One region of the Paenibacillus sp. PK1-4R genome, then DNA from elsewhere that is predicted to be linked to it. Evidence: riboswitches for the same ligand, from Rfam matches in the RefSeq annotation. Region 1 holds a riboswitch; the other holds the start of a gene.
What was found. A riboswitch is a leader RNA that binds a small molecule or an ion and turns the genes downstream of it on or off. The one in region 1 is predicted to bind FMN.

Region 1 (14,994 bases):
ATTCATCTCGCTGCCTAATTTGATATACTGGTGTAAAATCATTGGAATAGCAACTGTTCCAGTATATAAAAAAGTGAGGAATGCAGATTATGTATTTACATGGTACAAGTAAAATAAACGCGCAAGGGCATCTGGAGATTGGCGGAGTTGATGCAACAGATTTGAAAGAACAATTTGGAACTCCCCTGTACGTTGTGGACGAGCAATTGGTTCGCGAGCGTTGCAGAGAGTATATGGAAGCATTCCGTGCTTCCGGATTGGGCTTCCAGGTTGCTTACGCAAGTAAAGCATTCTGTGTAATGGCGATGTGTGCCCTTGCAGCTGAAGAAGGACTTTCCCTGGATGTTGTATCTGACGGTGAACTGTTTACTGCACTGCAAGCAGGATTCCCGGCTGAGCGCATTCACTTCCACGGTAACAACAAAACGCTGGAAGAGATCGAAATGGCTCTTGATGCGGAGATCGGATGCTTTGTTGTTGATAACTTCAATGAACTACATCTGTTGCAGGCTGTAGCAGCGGACAAAAATCGTAAAGTAAACATTTTGCTTCGTGTGACGCCTGGTGTTGAGGCACATACGCATGAATATATTTCTACAGGTCAAACGGATTCCAAATTTGGATTCGATATCGGTAATGGTACGGCATTTGAAGCGATTGACTTGGCTTCCAAGCAGTCTAACCTGGTATTGCTCGGTGTGCATTCCCACATCGGTTCCCAGATCTTCGAAGTTGAAGGCTTCCAGATGGCTGTTCAACGTGTTGCTGAATTTGCAGCAAGTGTATATGAGCGTCTTAATGTTGCTTTCAAAGTGGTTAACCTTGGTGGTGGATTCGGAATCCGTTATATCGATGGAGATACACCGCTTGAAGTTGCGCAATACGTGAAGGCTATTACAGACGCAGTTAAAAATCATTTTGCTCAAATCGGCTATGCCGTACCTGAGATCTGGGTTGAGCCAGGCCGCAGTATCGTGGGTGAAGCGGGAACAACGCTGTATACTGTTGGAACAAGCAAAGACATCCCAGGCGTGCGTAAATACGTTGCCGTTGATGGTGGTATGACCGATAACCCACGTCCTGCTTTGTATGAATCCAAGTACGAAGCTGTGCTTGCCAACCGTGCGAATGAGGCTGCTCAGGAAACGGTATCTGTTGCGGGTAAATGCTGCGAGAGTGGCGATATGTTGATCTGGGATCTGGACCTGCCAAAAGTGGAGAGCGGCGATCTGCTCGCTGTAGCTTGTACAGGTGCATATAACTACTCCATGGCGAGCAACTACAACCGTATTCGTCGTCCGGCTGTTGTGTTTGTCAAAGACGGTCAAGGAGATGTCGTAGTACGCCGTGAGACGTATCAAGATATCATCCAGAATGACCTGGTACCAGCGCGCATTGGCAAACAGCCAGTAACTCGCTAATTCGTCAAAAAATAATGCGTTTCTGCATTATTCAGGATATAGGGATTTTAAATTTGAAGCAGATGAAAAGGGAACTTCCTTTTTCGTCTGCTTTTTGTATATTCGGACTAAATTATGAAAAAAAGTTTCCGTTTTTTTTGCGATCCAGTCATTTTCGGTGTACACTAAGAAAAGTGCTGTAATGCTTGACCCAGGGTCATGCGTTCTGGCACCATTAACGATGGTCAATACGAAAGGAGTCATTTACATATGGCGAAACAAGCGAAAATTAAATTGGCAAACGGCGGAGAAGTTCTGATCGATCTGTTCGATCAAGAAGCTCCAAACACAGTAGCAAACTTTGAGAAACTGGCTAACTCCGGTTTCTACAATGGTCTTACATTCCACCGCGTTATCCCGGGCTTTGTAGCTCAAGGCGGATGCCCTAACGGTAGCGGTGCAGGTGGCCCAGGTTACACAATCAATTGTGAAATTAACCCGAACAAACATGAGCGCGGAACACTTGCTATGGCACATGCTGGCCGTAACACAGGTGGAAGCCAGTTCTACATCTGCTACCAACCGCAACCACATCTGGATGGACAACATACTGTATTTGGTAAAGTAACTAAAGGTATGGAGTTCGTGGACGCTTTAGAAGGTAAAGACAAAATGGAAACTGTTGAAGTTGTAGAAGCTTAATACCTTCACCTTAACTGGATCCAAACATGAAGTGCTTCTTTTATAGAAGCACTTTTTTTGTTTTTTTACATACTTGAAATCGATGATTAGAAAGGATGAATAAAACCTTGGATACGGTTACTCAGCTAAGCTTGTTAAAACAAATTTATAGTGAGCGCACGTTGTGGGATGAAGAACTGCAGGCATCGCGCCATGTCGTTCCGGATAGTCTATCCGTAAAGGATCGAGAAGCGCTTGAGGCAGCGGGGCATGAACCGAATCGATTTGTACGTTCCCAACATGATGAAACGATTACTGAGCTGAAAAAAGTTGCGAATCAATGGACGCTGAATGATGCAGCGCAGGCTTTTGTATCCTCTTTGTGGTCAGCACCCATGATCTGGCGCTCGTTGCTTACGGGCAAGCTTATTGCGAGCAGTATGCCAAGTCATGGACATACGCCATATCCATCTTCAAACACTTGTAAGATTTGCGGATTAAGTGTAGATCAAGCAACCGACACGACGCTGCAATGGTATTGGCGCATGACCAATGGAACCCCGTTGGACGGTGATCCTTTTGGATATGTGCTGGCACTTCGAGAGTTGGCGGCAGCGCAGGAGCTTCCAATACCCAATGATTACGACCGTTGGACATTCCGTGCGGTGTTAACGGTGCTGCGCGAATTACCTCCCAAAACACGCTACAGCAAGGCAGCAGTAGCGCTCAAGAAGGAACGTCTTTTGCCTACACAGAAGGAATATGCCTACCGTGATTTGCTTGAGACGTTAGCTTTGATTGGCATATTGGATACGCCGGAACATCCTGGAATGATCACGGAATTCACCACTTACATGCAACGTGACGCACGCCCCAATGTTCGGGTTGAGGTACAGGCGCCTCTGGCGTGGTGGGACTCATCTGTAGGAATCAATGAGAACAACCTGAACAAGATATTTCATGATTTTGATCTGAATAATATATCTCTTGCGGATAAGCCTGATGAGAGTCCAGCTGTAAAGGACACGATCTTAGGAGCATTGGAGAAGAAGAGAAGTGTTCGCGGAAAAGTACCAAAGGCATCTCCTGATGCAGGTACCGGGGAGGTACAGTCTGGAGATGTGTATGCTGTTCGGGTCCGGGAAGGTGTATGGGTGACAGTATACTGTCATGAAGTCAGAGACAAGCGTGTCATCGTTGAATATTTGGATGGTGTCTTTCCAGAGATGCCGGGAAAAGCAGATTTGCATGGAACGTTTCGACCGAGAGCGAATGGACGCTGGAAATGCTCGGCTATTGCGATTGATTCCACAAGTTGGGTCAGAAGGGTGGCAAGAGAGTTCCCGCTGCCAACTTCGCCCCTGCAAGAACCTGATCGCACTCCATTCCATAATGCCAAAGAATTAAAGCATATGGCGAGCTGGTGTTTTCCTGATATGTAGAATGCTGCGATGGATGTGAAATGTGCCTCCAAACAAAAACCGTACCTCCTTGAGAGGAAGCGGTTTTTTGTTGTTTCTTAGCTTATTAAAAGTTAGTATGTGACAAAAAGGAACAAAAAACAATTGATTTTTTGGCATTAAAGTGCTAACATCCAAGTAATAACGAAAGCAATCCTTCAGGGCAGGGTGCAATTCCCTACCGGCGGTGATGCAGGAAGTGTAAGGACACATGTCCAGCACTTGATGCAAAGTCCGTGACCTGTCTGCCAGTGGCAGATGGCTGATCTGGTGTAATTCCAGAACCGACAGTATAGTCTGGATGGGAGAAGGAGAGGTGCAGACCTAACAGGTTTGCATTCAGCAGGAGTATTGCTGTACAGTCACGATTTGTCATGTCTTGCACTGTGCAGGGAAGATCCGGTTACGCCGGACAGTTCCATACATATGCCACACGATAAAAGCTCTTTACCTGTAATTGATGTTCATTAAGGTATGTGTCTATTTTCACTTGCCCGAAATGAAGTTTTGGGCAAAGTGTTGGCGTGCTGTATCCATTTCACTCCTGCTGGTGACATTTGTCTCTCATCATCCCCATCGAACTGATTGTTCGACGGGGATTTTTTAATAAAAAAGACTTTAAACCGCGGGGTGAACGGATTTGGAAATGATCAATGATGAATTTTATATGGCACTGGCATTGGATATGGCGGAACGAGCACAAGGACAGACGGGGATTAATCCGGTCGTTGGATGTGTAGTTGTGAAAGAAGGTCGTATTGTAGGTCTGGGGAGCCATCTGAAACGTGGAACCGGTCATGCGGAGGTGCATGCTCTTAACATGGCAGGCAGCGATGCAGAAGGAAGTACGGTATACGTTACACTTGAGCCCTGTAGTCATTATGGCAAGACGCCACCTTGTAGTGAACGCCTGATTCATGAAAAGGTAAAACGTGTTGTCGTATGTTGTGAAGATCCAAATCCGCAAGTATCCGGCAGAGGCATCAGCATGCTTCGTCAACAAGGCATTGAAGTTGAAGTTGGCGTACTGCGTGAGCGTGGAAGACGCATGAATGAAAAATTCATTAAATTTATAACAACGGGTCTACCTTTTGTGACACTGAAAACGGCTACTACTTTGGATGGCAAAATTGCTACTCGCAGCGGAGACAGCAAGTGGATCTCCAACGAGCCCGCTCGTGAGATTGTGCATGCCCTTCGTCATCGTCACCAGGGAATTATGGTTGGCGTCGACACAGTGATTGCCGATAATCCGGAACTTACAACCCGTTTACAAGTGGAAGGCATTAGTCCGGTGCGCATTGTGGTGGATTCCAAGTTGCGTCTTCCCGTAGGTGCCAAAATGGTTAAGGATGGTCTTGCTCCAACATGGGTTCTGACCACAGACGAAGCCAGTCCTGAAGCTGCTGAACGTTTGGAAGCTTATGGTGTTGAGATTATACGCTGTGGTCCTGGACCACGTGTGGATCTGTTAAGCGGACTTAGCAAGTTGGGTGAGCGTGAGATTGGTTCGATTTTGCTTGAAGGTGGGGGCACTCTGAATGGAGCCATGCTGGAGGCACGGTTGGTCGATCGACTGCTCATGTTTATCGCACCGAAGATTGTAGGCGGTTATGATACACCTGGAAGCTTCCGCTTCGAAGGTGTGGAACGTATGAATCAGGCGATTCAATTGAATCAGTTGGAGATCGAAAAAGTTGGAGATAATATCAGCATTGGCGGTATTCCGGTGTGGCCTGAATAAATAAATGAATTTTAAAGAAACAAGTTAGACTCTTTATAAATTAAAGAAGGGAGGCGGCAGCATGTTTACCGGTTTGGTGGAAGAAGTCGGTCAGATCCGGCGTATTGGTCGGAAAGGCGAAGCGATGGTCCTGAATATCGGAGCTTCCGCCATCATGGACGATCTGAAAATTGGTGATAGTGTAGCAGTGAACGGCGTGTGCTTAACTGCGACAACGCTCGAAGGTGGAGGTTTTACCGCCGATGTAATGCCTGAAACCTATCGCCATACCAATCTCAGTCAGCTGCAATCTGGCAGTAAAGTTAATCTGGAGCGGGCCATGCAATCCGGCGGTCGTTTTGGCGGACATATCGTTCAGGGCCATGTCGATGGTACCGGAGTGATTGGCAGTATAACACGTGATCAGAATGCAATTGTGTTTGAGATCAAACCTGATGATCACCAGTTGTTCAAATATCTGATTCCCAAAGGATCGGTTACACTGGATGGCATTAGCTTGACCGTTGTCCATACGTCGGATACCGCATTCACGGTTTCCATAATCCCGCATACCATTGGTGAAACTGTACTAAATGTGAAAAAGACAGGGGATACCATTAATATCGAATGCGATATTTTGGGCAAATATGTGGATCATCTGCTCCAGTATGGGAGAGGACATCGGGAGACGGGTGCTGGCAAGCCGCACAGTATCAGTGAAGATTTTCTCGCCAATCACGGATTTGTATAAATAGAGAACAGAAATTAACTGGAGGTGGACCCATGTCAGAACAATCCATTCTGGACACAATAGAAGAAGCCATATATGATCTCATGCGTGGTAAACCCGTCATTGTTGTGGATGATGAAGATCGGGAGAATGAAGGCGATTTTATCGCTTTGGCCGAAAAGGCGACACCTGAAGTCATTAATTTCATGATTACTGAAGGTAGAGGTCTGGTCTGTGTTCCGATTACACAACAACGTGCGGACGAACTTAACCTGAAACCGATGGTTCAACAAAATACGGATTTCCATGGAACAGCCTTCACCGTCTCTGTGGACCACAAAGATACGACAACAGGTATCTCGGCACATGAACGCTCTATTACCGTGAAAGGTCTGATCGATCCTGAAGCGAAAGCTGGGGACTTCCGTAAGCCTGGTCACATGTTCCCGCTGATTGCAAAAGATGGCGGTGTACTTCGTCGTGCTGGGCATACAGAAGCGGCGGTAGATTTGGCCATTATGTGTGGTTCATATCCCGCAGGCGTGATCTGTGAAGTGATTAAGGAAGATGGCACAATGGCCAGACTTCCGGATCTGCAGGAGATTGCCCGCAAACATGATCTGAAGCTGATCAGTATTCAGGACATGATTCGTTACCGTAACGAAAAAGAGCAGCTGGTCCAACGTGAAGTGGCTGTACGTATGCCAACGGACTTTGGCGAGTTTCAAGCGGTGGCTTATACAAACGCTGTGGACAACAAGGAGCATGTGGCTTTGGTCAAAGGTGAAATAGATGGTTCCAAACCCGTACTTGTACGTGTGCACTCTGAATGTTTGACTGGTGATGTATTCCATTCCCATCGTTGTGACTGTGGTCCTCAGTTTGATGCGGCACTCAAACAGATTAACGAGGAAGGCAACGGCGTACTGCTCTATATGAGACAGGAAGGCCGGGGCATTGGGCTAATCAACAAACTCAAAGCCTATAAGCTGCAAGAGGAAGGTCTGGATACGGTGGATGCAAACCTGAAGCTGGGATTTGCTGCCGACTTGCGTGATTACGGGATTGGCGCTCAAATTCTGAAAGACCTTGGGGTTCGTCAGATCAGACTGCTTACTAACAATCCTCGTAAAATTAAAGGCCTTGAAGGATATGGACTTGAAGTTGTAGAGCGTGTTGCGATCCAGATGGAAGAGAACGAGGACAATACGGTTTATCTTCATACAAAGCAAGCAAAGCTGGGGCATATGCTCAAGTTTGATGATATCGAACAAAACGAACAGTAAATATATTTTATATGAATAACGTTCACCATGTAATTTATGGAAGAGATTAATTAGGATTTCCGTTACTTACATTACATTATACCGTTAGGGAGATGACTTGAATGCCACAATTTTTTGAAGGACATTTAGTATCAGAAGGATCCAGATATGGAGTTGTTGTTGGACGTTTCAACGAATTTATCACCAGTAAATTGCTTAGCGCAGCGCTTGATGCATTCAAACGTCACGGCGTGCAGGATGATGAAGTGGATGTAGCCTGGGTTCCAGGTGCGTTCGAAATCCCTCTGATTGCGCAGAAAATGGCGGAGAGCGGAAAGTATGATGCGGTGATTACCTTGGGAACTGTCATTCGTGGATCCACTACGCATTACGATTATGTGTGCAACGAGATGGCTAAAGGGGTAGCAGCAATTAACCTGAAAACTGGCGTGCCTACAATCTTTGGATTGGTTACGACAGAAAATATTGAACAAGCGATTGAACGTGCCGGAACCAAAGCGGGTAACAAAGGTTGGGATGCAGCTACGGCGGCAATTGAGATGGCAAACTTGACGAAACAGCTAAAATAGTGCTTATTTAATAGTAGTGCCCTGCTTTGCGCAGACGAACACGGGAAACCGGATTCGGACGGCTTAGCAGGGTTTTGTATTTTTCTGGCGGGAGGATTCGTCTAGTGACGGTAGTTACATACAAACTGGAGACTTTTGAAGGGCCTTTGGATCTGCTGCTTCATCTGATTGATAAGGCTGAAATTCATATCCAGGATATTCCCATCAGCGATATTACCGATCAATACATGGCGTATCTGCATTCGATGCAGGAACTGGAACTGGATATTACGAGTGAATTTCTGGTCATGGCAGCAACATTGCTGTCGATCAAGAGCAAACTTTTATTGCCCAAACCACCGGTCATTGAGGACTTCGAGGATTATGATTTTATGGAAGAAGAAGATTATGATCCACGTGCAGAGCTGATTGCACGTCTGATAGAATATCGCAAGTACAAGGGAATTGCGCGTCATCTTCATGAACGGGAGTGGGAACGTAGCCTTATATTTTCCAAAGAGCCCGAGGATCTGCGCCCCTATATGCCCGTAGAAGCCCAATCGAACCCGGTTGAGGGTTTACACACCTCTGACCTGATTGCAGCCTTTCAGAAGGCGCTACGTAAGGCTGAGAAGCGCACAACTGTAACCCGAATCAAACGGGATGAGATTTCGGTTAAGGACCGGATACGGGATGTCATCGGCGCTTTGGAAAGTATGGGGCCGGGAGGCAGACTGTTATTCTCCAAGTTGATGGACGAGCATATCTATCGCCATGAGATTGTTGTCACTTTTCTGGCGGTGCTGGAACTGATGAAGATGAAGCAGATTGTCTGTTATCAGGAACGGATGTTTGAGGATATCGTTATGGAGTGGAGAGGGGAAACAAAGAATCATGGATTTTCCGAAATTGAAATCGATTATTGAAGGCCTGCTGTTTTTGTCCGGAGAAGAAGGTCTGAGTATCAAACAAATCGCCGAGATCGTCGACCAGCGAGTGGAACTTGTAACGGACGCGATTGAGGAGATGATTCATGAATTCTCACAGCAGGGACGAGGTGTACAGATTCTCAAGATCGCTGGTGTAGTTCAGTTGGGAACCTTGCCTGACCACGCTGTATATTTCGAGAAACTGGCATACTCTCCCGCACGCACGTCCTTATCCCAGGCGGCTCTGGAGACGCTGGCCATTGTGGCGTATCGTCAGCCGATTACACGGGTAGAGATTGAGGAAATCCGCGGTGTAAAATCGGAGCGGGCCATTCATACGCTTGTGAATAAGGATTTGATTATTGAAGTGGGACGAGCCGAGGCGATCGGACGACCAATTCTGTACGGAACGACCAAGTCATTTCTGGATTATTTCGGACTGGCTTCAATTAAAGACCTTCCGGAACCAGGCTTGTTCGAAGATTCGGAAAACCTGGAGGAAGAGACACAACTGTTATTCAACAAATTGGATTTGCAACAACTGGAACCGGAAAGTGTTGATCCGACGGATGATGCGAGTCAATTTGACAACGAAGACGATAATACGGATTCTTCACTCTAATTTGCAAGCTCATACTAACCGACACCCATCAGTGGAGTCGGTTTTTTTGTGCATTGTTTTAGAAAAATGGTGAATAGAACAGTTTCCAAACAAATATCTAATGGGATTTTTAGGTCAGACGTGAATTTTTTCCTATTCAGAGTGTCATACTAGACGAGAAAAGAATTGAGGGCTTGGAGGTAAGGCCTGTGTGGATTTGGCTTGGAGGAATCGGTTTGTTGTTCGCATTGCTGATTGCCGCAGTCCTCATCTCAAATGTTCATGTACATTTTACATTCAGTAAACATAAAAGTGATGATTACGCCAATATTAATGTTCGTTTTCTCTATGGAATTGTGCGGATTAACTATGAGATCCCGAGTATTGTTTTCCGCAATATGAAGGAAGGTTTTCTGGTCAAGACCGAACAATCCATGAATCATTCGAGAGGCGAGGCCCAGGGAAGTGAGCGGGTCAACAAACGCAAAGTCAAGAAGTGGACTAAAGATGTGAAAATTATGCTTAGGGCAACGGACGCGCTCAAGCTGTGGCTTAAGCAAACACTCACGCGCGTACATATGACCCAACTGTCCTGGGCTACCCACATCGGCGTTGGTGATGCAGCATATACAGCGGTGCTGACGGGCTGGGTGTGGAGCATCAAGTCCATTATTATTGGTTTTCTCACCTATCAGATCCGCTTTGATGAAACACCCGTGCTTCAGGTTATGCCGGTATGGTCCGATGAAATGGAATTTAGAACGGAGCTCGATTTCAGAGCGAAAATTCGGATTACAGCTGTTCTGATCGCTGGAGTTACACTACTCACCCGTGTGCTTCAAGTCGAAGGCGGATGGCGGATGTGGTTCAAACTTCTTCAGGAACAGCACCGCAGGCATAAGGAGAAACAAAAGAATAAGCTTAGTGGGACAACAGTATAAAAACCCATCATAGTCGGTCTGTTTTTGGGAATGTAAGGTTGGGGTTTGGTGAGTGTATTTAAAATGCTTATTACATAAGTCCCTTCAAGTTTGGGGATGATATGGTTAGATCAAACCTAGCTTACATTGAAACTGGAGGGAATTTAAATGTCAGATCATCCAATTCAAGGCTTAATGGAAACCGCAATGGAAAATATCAAGGCCATGGTGGATGTCAATACAATTGTTGGCGATGCAGTTGAGACACCAGATGGTACCGTGATTCTGCCAATCAGTAAGGTGGGATTCGGATTTGCTGCCGGTGGTAGTGATTTTCACGTTAATGGAGAAAGTAGTGGCAAAAGTGGTGCTACGGGTACCTCTGCAGAACATGCGAGTTCAGCTAAAGTTGCTTCTCCGTTTGGTGGCGGTAGTGGCGGCGGTGTATCCATACGTCCTATTGCGTTCCTGGTGGTAGGTAAACAGGGGGTACACATTGTACCACTTGATAACTCCACACATCTGTTTGAGAAACTCATTGACTCCACCCCTTATGTTCTGGACCGAATTCAAGGCATGTTCCAACGGAATACAACACCAACGAATACTACAGGTGTACCGGTTACACCAGATCCATCAACGTATAGCTGAATCATTTCGTCATGATCCCTCCCGCATCCAAGCGTGAGGGATTTTTGCTGTTTTTGCCCTATGGGACATACTCCAAGTTGTCCGAACATAAGATAGTACAAGATTCCAAGTGACCCGGAGGAATGAATTGATGCGAAAAATAACGAAAGTTCTTGCATGCATGCTTATCCCTGTCTTTTTGCTGTCTTCATTAGGGGTTACTCAAGCCCAAGCAACAATTCAAGGTCCGTCTACACATGCGCAAAGTGCCGCTCTCATTGATGTCACATCAGGCCGGATCTTATACAGCAAAGATGGGGATAAGGAACTGCGAATTGCCAGTTTGACCAAAATCATGACGGCGATCGTAGCGATCGAACACAGCAAGCTGGATGAGAAAGTGAAAGTGTCTCCCACGGCGTTTGCCAAAGAAGGATCGTCTCTCTATCTGAAGTTAGGTGAAGAGATGACACTTGAGAACATGTTGTACGGACTAATGCTCCGTTCAGGCAATGACGCGGCCTCTGCAATAGCGGAACATGTCGGTGGATCGGAAGAAGGCTTTGTCCTGTTAATGAACAAAAAGGCGGAGCAAATCGGCCTGACGCATTCTCACTTTATGAACCCCCATGGACTGGATGCAGAAGGGCATTATTCCACAGCCAATGACTTGGCCAGATTAACGGCATATGCGTTGCACAATCCGGTGTTCAAACGCATCGTAGCCACGGAAGACAAATCTGCACCGAATCCCAATGAAAGCTGGGAATATTCCTGGCACAACAAAAATAAAATGCTGCGGATGTACGAAGGTGCAGATGGAGTGAAAACCGGCTATACAAAAAAAGCTTTCAGATGTTTGGTCAGCTCGGCTACACGTAATGGACAGCAGCTTGCTGCGGTAACGCTGAATGATGGCAACGATTGGAACGATCATGCTCGGATGCTTGATTTCGGGTTTGAATACTTCCCATTGGTAGAGATCGCCAAGCAAGAACAGCCTGTGCAAAATACAGATGTTGTTACAGGCCGGGGATTTTGGTATCCACTTGCTGAGAGTGAGAAAAGTTCATTGACCAAAAAGTTGATTCTGCACGAAAATCGCGCCCAGTCGGAAACGAAAGTCGAAGGCAAGGAACAATCGACAGATCCTTCGTTCGGATTGGCAGGTCGCATTGATATGCAGCTTGACGGCAAACTTGTTGGCTCAATTCCGGTGTATCGCAAAGGCAGTTATATTCCTCCTGAACCGAAGACAGAAGATGCAACGCTGGGTGGAATCGGTGATGTCTCTTCCTGGGCAGCTGCATGGCGTGCCGTGTTAAGCCACCTGATGTCTCCTTAGCTAAATCGTCATTGAAGGGAGGATATAATCCATGATTAATCTAATTTGGCTGCTCATGATTTTAATCGGTTTTGCTTTTGCAGCCGTCAACGGCAATATCGAAGTGGTCACGCAAGCCGCTTTTGATGGGGCGGCAACGGGAGTCACGGTCTGTTTTGGACTGATTAGTGTGCTTGTGTTCTGGATGGGTATGATGAAAATGGCTGAAGATGCGGGTCTACTGGCTCGTATTGCCAAGCTGCTCGGTCCGGTTGTGGGTTTCTTGTTCCCCGATGTGCCCAAAAATCATCCGGCGATGGGTTATATTCTCTCCAATATGAGTGCGAATTTGCTGGGGCTAGGAAATGCGGCTACCCCGATGGGAATCAAAGCTATGCAACAGCTGCAGGAGCTTAATCCGGATAAACAAACCGCTTCTCCTGCCATGTGCACCTTACTGGCTCTGAATACGGCTAGCATTACCATAATTCCGACAACGCTAATCGCCATCCGCTTAAACTATCATTCCGCCAATGCAACAGAGATTGTGGGAACAACATTGATGGCTACCATTATCGCTACACTTGCTGCTATAATCGCCGATCGCTGGTATCGGAACAGGGCTTTACACAAACCGCCGCGCATACAGAAAAATGGCAATCCCGGCATGAAAGGATGAGCACCTTTGTTAACCTTCATCAACTGGATCTCCGTCTGGGCCATCCCGGTTATTATCGCGTTTGTTCCATTATATGCGTTTACCAAAAAGGTCCCGGTTTATGAATCCTTTGTTGATGGGGCCAAGGATGGATTCTCTACTGCAATTAGTATTATTCCGCATCTCGTGGGCATGATGGTCGCAATCAGCGTATTTCGTGCCTCGGGTGCACTGGATTTTGTGATTAGCCTGTTCGCTCCGCTGGTGTCCTGGATGGGTGTTCCAGGCGAAGTGTTGCCGCTCGGAATACTGCGTCCTTTGACTGGGACAGGCTCCCTGGCGTTTACAACCGATCTGATCAAAACCCATGGTCCTGACTCCATGATTGGACGTATGGCATCTACAATTCAGGGGAGTACAGATACCACATTATATGTGCTGACTGTCTATTTTGGGGCTGTAGGCATAAGGAATGGCCGATATGCACTCAAAGTAGGGTTGTTTTCCGATGTCGTTGGTTTTATTGCTGCCCTCGCCATTTGTTTGCTCGTGTTTGGTTAAAAGATATCTCCTTTCCTTCCGATATATTAGATATGCTAGAATAATAGCGGAGGAGAGTGAGACATGCAGAAGAGTTGGAAACGAATGCTCCGTGTTGGAATGTCAGGCGTGCTTGCTATTGCAATGCTCGCGGGTTCAACGGGGCTGGCGGCGGCTCAATCCGTTCAGACAATACATTTTACAGGTTACTTCGACAAACAGCTGCGTGCACAAATGGCAGTTACGGCAGATTCTTTTCCAGTCGTGAATGTACGTTTGGTCAAGCAGGATGAACCCGATATGGTATATTATGATGTTGGTACCTCGATACTGATCTCGAAGGATGAAGTGCTCACGAATTACCATGTCGTTCAGAGTTTTGCTGAACTGTCTGATGGTGATGAAGGTACACTGACTGTTGCAAGTCCGGGTTCCCTTAGTAAGCCTGTAAAGGCAAAGATTATTAAGACAGATCCGGTCACAGACATGGCACTGCTAAAGTTGGACAAGGAAATAGACGCCCAACCGGTCACATTTGCAAATGCAAGGGATAACCAGGTTGTCTATACGATTGGATTCCCCAAAAATCCTGCTGGTGATCTTGTCATCCTGGATGAAGATTTTCCTTCAACCTTCAATACGATAGCCAAAAGCAGAGTGTTTAGTTCCCAAGCTTCGGACGTTCCAGGTAAAAAGGGAATCGGCAGTATTGTGAAATCCATGGCCCAAGGTAATTCAGGTGGCCCTGTTCTGGATCAGAACAACCGGGTCATTGGTATGATGACATTTGTGTACGGTGGACGTACCTATTATATTACTTCCAAAACATTGCAGACTTTCATTAAAGAGAGTACTAAACCTGCCAAAAAACAGGTTACAGTTGCCGGCAAAGTTTCAAGTTAAATGATTTGAGGAAAAGGCTTATCTTTACACCATCTGTGTTCAACAGGTCGTGTAAAGGCAGGCTTTTTTTGCGTTAATCTCAAAGGGGAAGGCAGCCTAAAATGCATATTCGTGTCGCCAGTTTACAAAATCCTTGGATTATCCTTGTGATTTCCCTGTTTGATGGGTATCATTAGTGTGAGGTGACATGACAAACATGGAAAGATTACAAAAAATTATCGCACAGGCAGGCATTGCATCCCGCCGCAAGAGCGAGGAACTAATCCTGTCCGGCAAAGTAGAAGTTAACGGGGAGGTCGTAACCGAACTGGGTACAAAAGCGAACCCCGAAGAGGATATGATTACGGTTAATGGAAAACCGATCCGCAGTGAGAAAAAAGTGTACTTGATGTTGAACAAGCCAAAAGGCGTAATTACAAGTGCATCTGACCCGGAAGGTCGAAAGATTGTATCCGACTACCTGAAAGGTGTCAAGGAACGTGTATATCCTGTGGGTCGTCTGGATTATGACACAGAGGGCTTATTGATCCTTACCAATGATGGAGAGTTTGCACATTTGCTAACGCATCCGAAGCATCACGTACCCAAAACGTATCATGCAACGGTTAAAGGTGTGCCGCATGGTACAGCTCTGGAGAAATTAAAGACAGGCATTATGCTG
Region 2 (14,994 bases), 430 kb from region 1:
TGTGCAATGACAGATACCTTACGTCCATCCTTCAGAAGACGCTGTGGATCAATATCCAACTGTAAGGTTTGTGAATCCTCTAATTGTGAAACAATTAATTGCGCCTCTGCAAGTACAGCTGAGTCAGCCAGTGCAAATCCAAAAGCTGCATTTTGATGATCTGAATTCGTATGTAATGGTGTGTTCATGATACATCCCCTCTCTTATGTCTGATGGCATGTCACATCCCCAAATATATTTCATATTTGGCTTAGCCGCAACCCCGCCCCCGTGATTAAGTTCGTCACGTCCCTAATTACTTACCCATATATGAAGAAAATTCCAACCTTCCCCTGCTGTTATCTTCCTTTATCTTTCTATATAAAAAAATCCCCATCCCGCTTCGCCTAAGCGATACGAAATGAGGATAAATGAAGATGTTCTCGGTTAAAGACGTTCTCAACTAATCTATTTATCCTTCGCTCTCAAAGCACTGGAGATCCGGCGTGCCGGATTCAGATGACTATGATGACGTCCATACGCAAAGTAGATAATCAATCCGATGATCAACCAAGCAAAAAACGTAATCCATGTCAGAGCCGCAAGGCGTGTCATCAAGTATACACAACCCAAGGCACTCAGAATCGGAATCAGTGGCACAAGTGGAACGCGGAAACCGCGTTTGAGATCAGGATTATTTTTACGCAACACGATAATGCCCAGACTTACAACTGCAAAAGCAAACAACGTTCCGATGTTCGTAAGCTCCGCCAAATGTCCCAGCGAGATGAACCCGGAGAACAAAGCGACGATGATGCCCGCAACCCATGTCCCTACCGCTGGAGTCTGACTTTTACCACTAACCTTGGAGAAGACCGGTGACAGGAGTCCGTCACGAGACATGGAATAGAGCAGACGTGTCTGACCATACATCATGACCAGTAATACCGTCGTAATACCCGTAATCGCTCCTAAGGACACAATCCAGGACAATTCCTTCAATTGGACAAATTCAAATGCAAACGCAACCGGATCACTTACATTCAACATGTTATAAGGCACAATCCCTGTCAGGATCAACGATACAACGATGTAGAGAACGGTACAGATCGCCAGTGACGCAATAATTCCGATCGGCAAATCCCGTTGTGGCCGCTTAACCTCTTCTGCCGCTGTAGAGACCGCATCAAATCCGATGTAAGCAAAGAATACGGTTGCTGCTCCCGCAGTTACGCCTGAGATACCAAAAGGCAAGAATGGTTGCCAGTTAGTTGGCTCTACATAGAAGACACCTACACCAATAAAGATCAGCACCACGATAATTTTAATCGCTACCATGATACCGTTAGCACGAGCCGCCTCTTTCACCCCTCGGGTTAACAGGAAGGTGATGATTAACGTAATGACCGCAGCCGTGATATCAAAATAGGTTCCTTTTTCCGGGCTGAACGCACTCGTCAGCGCATGTGGTAACTCCAATCCAAATCCGGACAATAACGTCTGGAAATATCCAGACCATCCGCTGGCTACCGCTGCACTCGCGAATCCATACTCCAATATCAAATCCCATCCCAGAATCCAGGCAATCACTTCGCCAAAAGCAGTATAACTATACGTGTACGCACTACCCGATGCCGGTATGCTTGAGGCAAACTCAGAGTAACACAATGCAGCGAAGGCACATATGATACCTGCCAGCAAAAATGACAGTACAAGGCCAGGGCCAGCATACGTTGCGGCAGCTACACCGGTCAGCACAAAAATCCCGGTACCAATAATGGCACCCACCCCAAGTGTGGTTAAGTCCAACGGACCAAGCGCCCGTTTCAATGCACTGCTGTTATCGCCCTCCGAGGCAATTGGTTTTTTACGAAATAATGAAGATTGATGTTCGTTCTCACGCATAGTCATGTTCCTCTCGTCATGAATCTTGATTGTGCTATGGATGTAGCAGCGATTGGATGGCTTCCCATCTGTTCTATGAAAAAGTCATTTGTTCTATCTTATCGATCACCTATAAAAACCTATCGAATTCTACACGTTATCGCGTTGCTTGGTTAAATTTATTTTTAAGGATCACTTATTTTGTTCTTTTTTCGCGAAAATTATCATGAACTGTTGCACGTGGACAAATATGAAAATCGATTTAAAACAAAACTGCGTATAATTTATATTATGCGCAGTTTTTATGAGCCTATTTTTACGTAAAAAATATCTTATATCCCTTGTTATCTGAAGTTAAGAGAAAGAGAGCTCTTTTCGTCTTTTTCCGCTGTATCTTCCTCCCTTATCCTGTCTAATTCGACGATATGAAGGCATGTAAAAGAGCCACATATCATTATGCGGCTCTTTATTTCTTACTATAGGTAGAGGTGTATATAAAAATACGAACTGACTTCATTTCAGGTTTTTATGAAAAAGTAAATTATGAAAAAGCGATTCTCTCCGCGTCCGACATCCGGTATTGGGATAACAAATAATCTTTGCTCTGCATCACCGTATCCCGAATTGCGTCCAGATCAACATTCAACAGCTTACCCTCTCGCTTCACGAGTCTACCTGCCACAAAGACCGTATCCACATTGGATGGATTGGCAAATTGCACAACAGCGCCGATTGGATCATGAACGGGGAACATATTCAGATCGGTGGTACGAATCATGATCAGATCCGCTTCCTTCCCTGGGGTCAACGTACCCACCTTCTGCTCCAATCCCAATGCTTGGGCACCAGCTGAAGTAGCAAATCTCAGCACTTGGCTGGACTGCAAGTTCAACTCACCAGGCATCTCACCCTGCTGCAGAAGTTGTTCATTAGCTCTGGATCGTTCAGCCTGAAGTGCAAACTTCATCTGCGAGAACATATCTCCGCCTGTGGACGTCACTACATCTACACCAAGTGTAGGGGTTCCCCCATGTTCAAGAAAATAGCCGGTGGCTGGATATCCATGACCCATCATCATTTCAATCTCAGGTGTGACCGACAAGGAAGCGCCACTATCTGCCAGCATTTTGTATTCATCCATACCCATGGTGTTACCATGAACGATATTCACCCGTGGACTTAACAGTCCCGCTTCGTACAAGTGGTTAATCGAGCGATCCACAGATCCCCAACTGCCAAATCCGGCATGCATGGAACAGATTGCATCCAGTTCTTGTGCTAGTTCGATCTCTTTCACGGTTGTATCCCAATGACTGAATTCTGGGCCACGAATGGCAAGCCCATAAGTAAGTAATTGATCCCGTGATGAAAAATAACGTTCTTTGACTCTTCTCACATCATTATTCGAATACGTGAGTTGACTATCCCGATTCCAGTAGTCCGTCTCACCAGGGACTCCATGAGCAAATACCGCCCGAATGCCAGCATCCTGAAGTCCACGAATCAGTTCATCCGTATGGTCAGGGGAATACGGCATGCTCCAATCCATTACTGTCGTCACTCCTGCGTTAAGCGCTTCCAAGGAACCGAGCAGGTTGGCAATATAACTATCTTGTGGACGGAGCTTGCTTCCCATCGCACCATAATAGAGATTTTGCAAATAAACTGGCAAGGACCAGTTGGTCCCCGCTGTTTTGACCAGTGATTCCCACACATGCCGATGCGTGTCCACCAGCCCAGGAATAATAATCATGGATGAAGCATCAATGATCTCTGCATCCGGAATATCCAGGTCGGGCTGGATCGCCATGATCAGTGAATCCTGAATCAGAACGTCCGCCCTCTTATACTGTCCAATTCGAGCATCCATCGACAACACACAGCCATTTTTCAACAGATAACTTGTCCGCACAAGACACATCTCCCATCTGATTTGCTTTGAAAGACGATCATATCCTGCTTACGAATCCGTACTGCTTCTGACTATTTTTTCGCTAGTATATATACATTATATAGTTATTGTTAGTATTTATCAATTTTGGGATTTGCGTTTCGCCCGAAATCTTCTGACCTTCATCAGATTTCCACACATCTTATCATCACAGTACTTCTGTGTTCTGCTTCGGGTATCATCATAGAACATCCAGCGACAATCCGAATTATCACAGATCCGAATCCTGCCTCCTTCTCCCTCTACCAAAGTCAAAACAAAGTCAGCAGCTACCTCAGCCATAACCTGATGCCAACCCGTTTCTATAGCTACCAGTTGGAGTTTCAGTTCCTGATCAATTGTAGTCAATGTTCTTCTCACATGCCCTGCTTCCATAACGCCATTCAACCATTGTTTTTCTATATCCGTTAATGATGCTCCAGAAGACAAGCGGGCTCCAAGAGCCAACAATTCATTCCTGAAGTTTCTCATCGACAACTCATCTTCTGGAGATGCAGGGACAGAAGCATTAAGTTGCCATCGTTCCAGAAAGTCTTGCTGCCAGCTCGCCTTCCCGAGTCTGTCCTCCGATCGATCTCCCCCACGCCAGTCATGATAATCGCTGTTTACAAAATCGGTCCATAACCTGTCCATATATACCTCCGTTTGATGTAACCATCTAATTAAACAAAGAAGGTTACAACTCATCTTTGATGTGTTATATTAAGTGTAACCTCATTAATCAGTTTTAGCTAGTTACATCACAAATCACAATTATACGCAAGGAGGAAAAGGCAATGACAAAAACAACAGCACTAGATGTGTTACTTATTCAAAAGGATGATACTTGGGATCAATGTAATTGGATTGTACCTTTGTCGAAATCCTTGGAGGGTCTTACAGCAGAACAAGCAGCCTGGATTCCACCCTCAGGGGGATTAAGCATCTGGCAGTTGGTTAACCATATGTATTATTACAACCATCGCTTATTATGTCGCATGCAAGGTAAGGAGCCTACCCTTCCTGCTGTAGACTCCAATGAATACACATTTGGGAATTCCGGAGATGCAACGGACGCAGCTGGATGGAATACACTGCTACAGGGTACAACTCGATTAGCCCAGCAGTTGCGAGATCAATTGGCTGCACTACAAGAGTCAGATCTTGATGCCGCATATATGGACTCCGAAGAGAAATGGGCACACGAACTAGCTCGCTGGGTACTCCATGATGCGTATCACGCAGGTCAGATCGTGCTCCTTCGCAGACAGCAAGGAAGCTGGAAAATCGTTTTCTAAAAAAAATGCTTGAACTGCTAGCGCTTACAGGAATAAGATGAACTTATTAATGTTACAGCTTGTTCAACACACTATATAATTGAATAGGATCTTCGGGGTAGGGTGCAATTCCCAACCGGCGGTGATGTTCTTCGGAACCAGCCCGCGACTCGCTATTAGTTCTTAACGAAGGACATCTAGCGACTGACTTGGTGTGAATCCAAGGCCGACGGTACAGTCCGGATGAGAGAAGATCAACACATTGACATGCCGTTCTCGGGAAGGCCTCTTTCCTGACGCATGTCTTTGGATGAGCCCCCGTTTATTTGGTATATACCAAAACGGGGGCTTTTGTCGATTTTGCCAACTGAAGATTCCGTGTTCTGACGAAGGAGTCCTGAATATGGAAAAGACATCAGCAGCATCACCTGTTTACCGCAAGGAACGAAGTAATACTGGATTCTGGCTTGTAGTTCTCGGCGCCGCCTTATGGGGTGTCGACCCACTCTTCCGCATTATTTTGCTAAACACGATGACATCCACGCAGATTGTACTGGTGGAACACATCATCGTCAGTCTTATTGCCATACCCGTGCTGTGGAAATTTCGGGCTGATCTGAAAAACCTACGCGCTCGCCACTGGATTGCCGTGATTTTTATTTCATGGGGAGGATCAGCACTCGCAACGGTATTGTTCACCATGGCACTAACACATAACGATCCGAATACGGTGCTTTTATTGCAAAAAATGCAACCACTCTTCGCTATCGTTCTGGCTAAACTGTTACTGAAAGAAACGTTGCCTCGTCGCTTCGGTGGATTGTTCTTCATTGCATTAGCAGGAACCTACCTGCTTACATTTGGCTTCACATTGCCATTAGGTAACTGGGACAACTGGATTCATGCTGGAAGCTTGTTATCCCTTGGGGCTGCTGCCTTATGGGGAGGTTCAACCGTTATGGGCCGATTGATGCTGGGACAGGCGCGTTATGAAACGGTCACCTCCCTTCGCTTTGTCGTTGCTCTCCCGCTCCTGATTTTTATGACGTGGAACGAAGGTGCGGCATGGACATTTCCGTCCGGAACGGGTGAACAGACTGCTGTCATCCTCAATATTCTCGGTCAGGCATTGTTACCAGGTTTGCTAAGTCTTTTGTTGTATTACAAAGGTCTGTCGTCAACCAAAGCATCTGTTGCAACACTCGCGGAACTTAGCTTCCCGATGGCGGGTGTGTTGGTGAACTGGATTGCTTTCCGTACACTGATTACATGGGAGCAGCTGCTTGGTTTTATCCTGATCTGGGTGGCCCTCTTCGCCATTTCCAGACAGCAGGAAAGATCATCAACTGCGGCCGATGCTGCACCGAAGCTGCGTACAGATTAAGTAGATATATCTGAGGTTCACATATAAACAAATAGTCAAATATAAAATAAAACCATTGCACATCAAATTAGATGAGCAGTGGTTTTTTATTTCCATTACTCAATTTACTCGATATTACTCGATCATTTTCTCAATTAGCACTATGAGCTATTCCCCTGTGCTTTATTTCTATATCACAAATGCAAATGCTCCTCTATTCTCTCCTTTCATACCGAATATCAAAATCATCGCGCTAAGTCTCTTCTATGTTTTGTCTTTTATCCAATCCGGTGGTACGATGACATATGGAATAAACAGATGAATTATATTCAGAGAGGAACGATCATGATGTCTTCATTCTCATATACCTCCTACGACGCCGTAGGTTTGGCTGAACTGATCCGATCCCGGGAAGTATCCCCGGTTGAAATGCTGGAAGCGGCGTTTGCACGCCTTGAAGAAGTGAATCCGCAACTTAATGCGGTAATTCGTACATATGAAAATCGGGCACGGGAGGAGGCTGGCTTGGTTCGCCCTGGAGAACAACCTTTTGCCGGTGTGCCCCTGCTCCTGAAAGATATTTCGCAATCCTTGGAAGGTGAATTTCTGACTTCAGGCTCACGTTTGTTCAGCGAGCATCGTGCATTACGCAATTCCAATTTTGTCACTCGACTCCGTGATGCAGGCTTTATCTTCATAGGACATACCAATACGCCTGAATTTGGCTTGAAAAATATCACAGAGCCCCGCCTCCATGGTCCAACTCGCAATCCATGGAATATCAATCACTCCCCAGGTGGTTCAAGCGGTGGAGCTGCCGCGGCTGTAGCTTCGGGTATTGTTCCTCTCGCTGGAGCCAGTGACGGAGGTGGTTCGATTCGTATCCCGGCTTCCTTTAGCGGATTGTTTGGATTGAAGCCAACACGCGGGCGCACACCTGTAGGACCGGGAGTTGGTCGTCAATGGCAAGGCGCATCGATTGATTTTGCCCTCTCTCGCTCGGTTCGGGACAGTGCTGCATTGCTTGATACGTTACAAGTCATTCAGCCCGAAGCTGCGTTCCATGCTCCACTCTTTCCAGGCAGTTACTTGGCAGATATGAGCTATCCACATCAACGCAAACTGAAAATTGCATACACAACGGATTCGCCCGTGGGTACACCTGTCAGCGCAGAAGCCAAAGAGTCTGTATACAAGCTCGTTCGCTGGTTGGAAGATCAAGGTCATCATGTTGAAGAAAAACTGAGTCCAGTCAATGGAGTTCGGTTGATGGAGAACTATTACATGATGAACAGTGGTGAGATGGCCGCGATGATCTCTTCCATGGAACGATCCATGGGCCGGGCTCTGACCTCCGATGATATGGAGATTGAATCCTGGGTTCTGGCTGAAGCAGGCAAAAAGGTGTCCGCTGCGGAATTTGTACATAGCTTAGCTGAATGGGATGTAGCTGCAGCCCAGATGTCCACTTTGTTCGAGCGTTATGACTTCTACGTCACACCTGTTAATGCTTTTCCTGCGCCTAAGATTGGGGAACTGACACCTCATGACGAACAGATCCGTAATCTGATGCGAATCAGTGAATTGGACAAGACCCAGCAGCAGCAACTCATCTATGAAATGTTTGAGCCAAGTCTTACGTATACACCGTTCACCCAGCTTGCAAATCTGACAGGCCAGCCTGCGATAAGTGTACCTCTGCATGTGACACCTGAAGGTTTGCCAATGGGCGTTCAAGTGATGGCAACCAAGGGACGCGAAGATTGGTTGTTACATCTGGCTGGACAGCTTGAACAATCAGACCTCTGGATTGGGATGAAAGGTAATCCGCTGTTCCCAGCATAAACGCAATATTTCACACGTTTCTCATGAGTAATCTTTCATGCACCCTATTCTTATTCTTCATATTCGCATGCCTACATTACTTGCTATAGTGCATGAAAGCAATGTCATCTCCGCATACTGAAGTAAAAAGACCTCGGAGGAGACAGTGATGAATTCAACGGAATCTCATAAGCAATCTATTCACATTCCTGCTAAGACAGGCTACGCTCTTAAAGTGAAAAAAGGCTCACTGATCCGTATAACTGATCTGGAGGGGCAGCAAGTGGTTGACTTTGTCGCTTATGATGCACAGAATATTAATAATCGGCTTGATCCCGGGGTAACCCTCGATGTCCTGCGCAATTACAGAATTAAACCGGGGCAATGCCTGTATTCCAACCGTTATAAACCTCTCATTTCCATTGTCAGTGAAACTGTAGGCATTCATGATTTTTTCAATTCGGCCTGTCGTCCGGAAATGTATGAGGTCTTATATGATAAAAAGGACCATCCCAGTTGTTATAATAATCTGAATACTGCTCTTGAACCTTTCGGTATCTCTCCCCCTGATCAACATTATCCTTTCAATCTGTTTATGAATTCCGTAGTAGATGGTGAAGGCAAAATTGATGTTATCGCTCCCGAATCATGTGCAGGCGATTATGTTGAAATGGAAGCTTTGATGGATCTGATCATCGGTTTATCAGCTTGTCCGTGCGAGGAAAGTTCTTGCAATGGCTATCATTGTACACCTGTTCAACTCGATGTGGAGTCGCCTGCCGTTTAAAGTGTTATATCCTCACAGTTTGTTCTAATTCACTCCTTGCGGGAATACGATGACTTGTACCCATTTTATGTGACTACTGGTACAATTCGTCGAACCCGTTAAGGAGTGAACGTGTTTATGTCTGTACTGTTCAGTTATATTATTCTGGGAATATCATTGTCAGCTCCAATCGGTCCGATTAATGCAGCTCAACTGGACCGTGGAGCTCGACATGGATTCATGCATGCCTGGATTCTAGGACTCGGAGCTATGTTTGCAGACTTAGTGTATATGCTGCTGATTTATTTTGGAGTTGCCCATTTTCTGGACACGCCGTTCATGCGCTCTTTTCTCTGGTCATTTGGCAGTTTTATTCTGATTTACACGGGAGTGGAAACGCTCTCGAAGCTGAAACAGGGGATTCAAGGTACATCTACTGCGGAAGCGACTGTTCGAAAATCGTTTATTTCCGGTTTTTTAATGGCCCTGTCCAATCCACTGAACATTTTATTTTGGCTTGGGATCTATGGCTCTATTCTCGCGACAACTGTGAAGCACACGGACATGGCTCATTTGCTGCTCTACAGCTCAGGCATATTCATTGGTATCCTGGTGTGGGATGTCATTATGGCTGGAATGGCCAGTCGATTCCACAAACATAGCAGTGAAAATGTATTGCGCTGGATCTCCATCATTTCGGGAATCTGCCTGATCGGATTTGGTTTGTATTTTGGGTACGAAGCTGTACGTTCCATTTTTTTCTGACAATAAAATCAGACTGGACAGTCACCCAACTTCCCCCACATTAATACTGTAACGGTATCATGTGGAATGGAGTTGGGAATCAATGGCGGAGCTGTATAGTGCCGACGAAATAAACACCTTGTTTGAGCGTCTTCCATCTTGGCAGCAGGACGCTTATTCGCAATTTGGTAAAATGATCGCCGATGAAGATAATACGTATCCATGTGTACCTGGACGAATGGGATTTCTGTCAGGACATTTGAGGTACGGCTTTACGTGTGACCCCCGATCTGAACATGCTGCCGAAGATATGGCCGATCTGCTTAGACAATATGGTCCTGTCTCCAGAGACACTGGCCATTACGCTTCCATGGTTGTGATCTGTGAGACGCCAAGTGATCTGAAAGATCATACAACGGTAGAGCAATATCAGACGTTATTCTGGCAAATGCTTAATCGGGTAAGTTCACACGATACCGAGCCGTGGCCGGAACATATTTCAACCGATCCTCATGATTCATCATGGGAGTTTTGCTTTGGCGGAGAGCCTTACTTTTGTTTCTGTGCAACTCCTGCACATGAACTCCGAGCCAGCCGGCATTTTCCTTATCTCATGTTTGCCTTTCAACCACGTTGGGTATTCGAATCCATTAATGACAACACCCCTCTTGGCCGTAAAATGAAAACCTTAATTCGCAAACGTCTCGCTGCGTATGATGCTGTACCTGCTCATCCTTCGCTGATGTGGTATGGTCAGCAGGATAATCTGGAATGGAAACAGTATTTCCTGCCTGATGATGAGCAGACACCTTCCAAATGTCCATTCATGCGGATGAAGCAAGCCCTAGGCAAGTTGACGAAATAATCTTAAAGCACTCATTAATTCGTTGTGCAACTTCCACGAAAGTTGCTGAAACTTGCTTATGGCTTGGATGGTGCTGACTGCGGTGGTTTCGAGCCACGTACCTTATGAACAACATATGTGATAATCCCAAGGAACACCACAAGTCCCACACTTGCCAGCAGACCTGTTCTGCTGGCTTTTTCCATCGCTGTCCCAGCAACAGCAGCCACAATGAATACTATGGCAATCCATACTTTTATGCGATTCCACTTCACGGGCTTCATTTTCTTAATGTACGTGATGCAGATGAGCAGCCATGTATACATTAATACCAGACTACCTGCTGTCGTCACATATTCAAACAAACTCTTGGGCATCCATAATGCCATCAACGTAGACAGGACTAATCCAGCCGCTGTGCAACACAATGCCTGAATTGGCATGTCCTTTTTACCCCAGGTCTTTGTGAACAGCTTTGGTGCATCTCCATCTTCTGCGAGTTTCACCAACATGGACGTAATGGCATATAACGAAGCCACCATCGTCGAAAATCCGGCTATAATCAGAATTCCGTTGAGAATGTGGACCACAACGGTTAATCCAATGGTTGACATGGCTTTGACAAGCGGACTTTCATCTGGAGTTAACTGAGCTGAAGGCACAAGCAACAGGATCAACGCAATTGAAATCACATAGAGTGTACTCACCGATAATAACATTACTCGACCTGATTTCACTGCATCTTTTGGTTCTTTCAGGTTAGCTGCCATTAAGCCCATAACCTCGATCCCGGCAAAAGCAAAGAATGCATAGATGAAACCGGTCCATACCCCTTTACCTCCATGCGGGAACCATTCATTCTTCAATTGCTCTGGTGTTACTTTTACAGGTAACCAACCCAGACATGCCGCTCCTGCTATAGCTATAAATGCAACCGTTGCAGCAAGTTTGATTACAGCAAGAATATTCTCCGTTTTGGTTAATCCCTTCGCTCCCAATGCAGCAATGAACAAACCTATAGCGGCATAGATCGCAACAAATGCCCAAAGCGGAAACTTGGGAAACCAGAATTGAGAGAACAGCCCAAGTGCCGTTAATGAGCTGCCCATGATGAGCATTTCAGAGAACCAGTACATCCATCCACTACCAAAACCAGCCCAAGGTCCGAATGCTTCGCCTGCATACGTTCGAAAAGCACCTTCCTTTGGATCTTCTGCGGTCATCTGTGCCAGTGCACCAAATACAAAGTAAGTACCTGCCGCCGCCAGCACCAACAATATAAGTACGGATATCCCGGCCCAATGAATCGCCAGACTGGTCCCTAGAAAAAATCCCGTTCCCAGTGTGCAACCCGCGCCAAACAAGGATAGGCTGACCCAACTTAGTTTTTCGTCGTCGTTTTTACGGTGTTGCTGACTTTTCATGAAGCTCCTCCTTCTACCTTATCCCCTTACGATTTACAGGTCATGGAGGTTTTATGTCTGTATTGCCAAAAGAATTATTATTAGTTTACATAATAATTAATATGTTAAAAACATTCTGATAATGAAATTAAGCTGTATGCTTTTAGGCATTATTCATAAAGATATATTTTAAATTTTATTTAAATCCGCAAAAAAAGTGGTTGACTTCAATCGCTTAAAATGGTTTTCCTTTTAAACTTGGAGGTGCGTCAATGTGGCTATATGAGAGATGGTAACTAAGGTGAGAAAATGATTTTTTTATTGTGAATTTTTCATATGATGAAATATTATAGAATAAGTCGTTATTTCTTTTAATTTGAACGTAGACTGCCTCTTTTTCGTATTTTCTTAATAGCTTCGTCGTTTTTTATAAATTTAGTTGTTTATAAGAAGGGCTACTTCCTGGGATTTTTCCTTTTTATCCTTTTTTACCAGTTTTCGCGCTAGGCTGACGTATAGACATTATCCCCTAAAGTTTTTCGCAGCCTCTGTTCCGAATGCTATTATGAATTTTTCATATATTGAAAATATTTTATGTTGGTCATAAAAAAAGCCGCCATAATGGCGGCTTCGCTAATATTCTTCATTTTTTAAGTCCGGCCAGTCCAGTCTGTTCCGGCGATTTCTTTCCATCGTGCTCTAATCTCATCATAAATTTCCTGTGGTAATGCGCCTTTAGCCACAAGATCAGCATTTTGCTGCCAGCGATTTGGCTTAGCTGTTCCTACAATAGCTGTGTCTACACCTTCGGTACTTAGCGTAAATCGCAGTGCTGTTTCCACCGCTGCCTGGGCATCTTCACCCAGAAAACCATAGTTTAGTTCACTTAAGCGCTTCCAGTATATAAATGGATAAGCCTCTTCCGAAAGTGTTTCATACGTCCAGGCCGCATTGGCAATTGGTCTTTTCGCGATTACACCCATGTTTCTCTTTCTTGCCTCAGGCAACGTAAGTTCAATTGCTTCCTGATCTGCGATATTTAATGAAGTCTCCAGGCTGTCAAATACTCCGGTCTGAATCGCATATAGCGCATCTGTTGTATCCCCACTGTATCCGATAAATCTGGTCTTTCCTGCTTCCTTGGCACGCTGTAGCACTTCGATTACTGCTCCTTGGCGGAGTACTTCTTCAGAGCAGCTATGCAAATGGATAACATCCACATAGTCCGTTTTCAGCCTTTTCAGACTGCGGTCAATCGTTTGCTCCAGTACTTTGGCATCCCAATCTGGACCTTCGATCCCGGCAGCATGTCCACATTTGGTGAACAAATAGTAGTCATCACGCCGATGTGACAGCACCTCACCGATTAATTCCTCGCTGTCCCCGTAACATTCAGCTGTGTCAATTACGTTTAATCCTGCATCGAGGGCACTATTCAGCAATGTCGCTACATCCGTTTTGGATACATTTTTGCCTATTTCCGCTCCGCCAAATCCAAGTGTACTTACGTTCATGCCAGTATTACCGTACTTGCGCGTTTCCATGGTTATCTTCCTCCAAGTTCAGTGAATTGGGTACAGATAAATAGAAATGATTAACTTTCCCTATGTTATTACCCATGAGTTGGTTATGCCACCCACTTTTCTAAACTACAACCAACTTCATTTATTTAGAAGCCATAAATGGACATTCCACCGTCAACCAATAACGTCTGACCCGTTATGTACCCCGCTGCATCTGATGCCAGGAATACAACTGGCCCTACCACTTCTTCCAGTTCTCCCACTCGCTGAAGCGGTGTGCGGCTTACAATTTCCTGCAAATACTGGGGATCATCCAGTAGCTTTTCAGTCAAAGGTGTTCGGAAATACCATGGCCCTACTGAATTGACACGGATTCCATACTTGCCCCATTCCAGTGCGAGAACTTTGGTCATATGAATTAATGCAGCTTTGGTCGCACCATATACAACCCCTGTCCGCAAAGCCGTATGCCCACCTACCGAAGAGATGTTGATGATCTTCCCAGTCCCACGTTCTTTCATATGCTGACCCGCCAACTGCGAAGCGAAGAAAGCCGATTTTAAGTTTGTCTGCATGATGGTCTCCCACTGCTCGTCCGTTACTTCAAGTGCTGGAGTCCGTATGTTCATACCTGCGTTATTCACCAGAATGTCCAGACTACCCATCTCCGAGATTGCCTCTTGAAACGTCTCTTCCAGTTGTCCTTTTGATGTCACATCCGCAGTCAGAGCGAGCGCTTTACGCCCTGTCTGTTCATAGATGTAGGTGGCTGTCTCCTCAATTTCTTTCATCGTTCGGGATACAAGTACAACGTCACTGCCTGACTGGGCAAGTCCAATCGCAATTGCTTTTCCGATCCCTCTCCCTGCACCTGTCACCAGTGCTGTCTGTCCATCAAGATGGAATGTGGGTACGTTCATGTTACTCACCCCTTCATTAGTTTTTTAATTTCTGCATTCAAACAGAATGCTTTATATGTAAGTGAAGTCCCGATTGGAATCAGGTTACAAAATATTGGCTTGGATTGCCCAGTTCCGGATGGAACTTCTCTCGAAAGCGGCCTCCAGTATACTCCCCTATAATTTTTCGCCAGAACGCCTGCGCAATAACATTGTTACGAACCTGGGTCACTTTCCATCTTCCTGGAAAACGTTTGAACAGCTCATAGGCTGCCCGAGTGCCCACTCCACTGCGCCGATATTTTTGCATCACAAAAAACTCAGTCAAATAGTAGTCGTTATCCTTACTTCCAGGCTCCAACTTCTCCACCAGAGCAAACCCTGCAGGTGCCCCATCACTTGTAATCAAAAAAGGAAACTTACGGTCCTCTTCTGTCCAGAATGCTTCCAGACCCGGATACTCCGGAAAAATGCCGTTACTGTCCACATCAATATTCAGATATTTGGTAAAATCATATAGATAAAATTGCATTAAATGCCGAATCACCTGACTGCGTT

Region 2: linked by a shared signal. The riboswitch ahead of QNO02_RS17320 (DMT family transporter) and the one ahead of ribD (bifunctional diaminohydroxyphosphoribosylaminopyrimidine deaminase/5-amino-6-(5-phosphoribosylamino)uracil reductase RibD) in region 1 are both predicted to bind FMN.

The regions. Positions count from the first base shown of each region.
Region 1 covers NZ_CP126535.1:4,433,142-4,448,135, reverse strand. The annotation lists gene lysA (diaminopimelate decarboxylase) at 90-1,421, shown strand; gene QNO02_RS19245 (peptidylprolyl isomerase) at 1,671-2,102, shown strand; gene QNO02_RS19240 (hypothetical protein) at 2,210-3,523, shown strand; FMN riboswitch at 3,692-3,858, shown strand; gene ribD (bifunctional diaminohydroxyphosphoribosylaminopyrimidine deaminase/5-amino-6-(5-phosphoribosylamino)uracil reductase RibD) at 4,182-5,285, shown strand; gene ribE (riboflavin synthase) at 5,347-6,015, shown strand; gene QNO02_RS19225 (bifunctional 3,4-dihydroxy-2-butanone-4-phosphate synthase/GTP cyclohydrolase II) at 6,048-7,280, shown strand; gene ribH (6,7-dimethyl-8-ribityllumazine synthase) at 7,382-7,849, shown strand; gene QNO02_RS19215 (segregation and condensation protein A) at 7,954-8,754, shown strand; gene scpB (SMC-Scp complex subunit ScpB) at 8,723-9,379, shown strand; gene QNO02_RS19205 (DUF2953 domain-containing protein) at 9,568-10,299, shown strand; gene ytfJ (GerW family sporulation protein) at 10,447-10,929, shown strand; gene QNO02_RS19195 (D-alanyl-D-alanine carboxypeptidase family protein) at 11,060-12,253, shown strand; gene QNO02_RS19190 (nucleoside recognition domain-containing protein) at 12,285-12,911, shown strand; gene QNO02_RS19185 (spore maturation protein) at 12,918-13,451, shown strand; gene QNO02_RS19180 (S1 family peptidase) at 13,515-14,333, shown strand; gene QNO02_RS19175 (pseudouridine synthase) at 14,530-14,994, shown strand, end outside.
Region 2 covers NZ_CP126535.1:4,004,729-4,019,722, forward strand. The annotation lists gene QNO02_RS17295 (hypothetical protein) at 1-188, opposite strand, end outside; gene bcaP (branched-chain amino acid transporter BcaP) at 448-1,884, opposite strand; gene QNO02_RS17305 (amidohydrolase family protein) at 2,405-3,775, opposite strand; gene QNO02_RS17310 (CGNR zinc finger domain-containing protein) at 3,896-4,447, opposite strand; gene QNO02_RS17315 (DinB family protein) at 4,591-5,091, shown strand; FMN riboswitch at 5,176-5,329, shown strand; gene QNO02_RS17320 (DMT family transporter) at 5,474-6,454, shown strand; gene QNO02_RS17325 (amidase) at 6,782-8,278, shown strand; gene QNO02_RS17330 (DUF1989 domain-containing protein) at 8,427-9,044, shown strand; gene QNO02_RS17335 (LysE family translocator) at 9,162-9,788, shown strand; gene QNO02_RS17340 (YqcI/YcgG family protein) at 9,871-10,632, shown strand; gene QNO02_RS17345 (amino acid permease) at 10,689-12,035, opposite strand; gene QNO02_RS17350 (aldo/keto reductase) at 12,665-13,558, opposite strand; gene QNO02_RS17355 (SDR family NAD(P)-dependent oxidoreductase) at 13,684-14,457, opposite strand; gene QNO02_RS17360 (GNAT family N-acetyltransferase) at 14,537-14,994, opposite strand, start outside.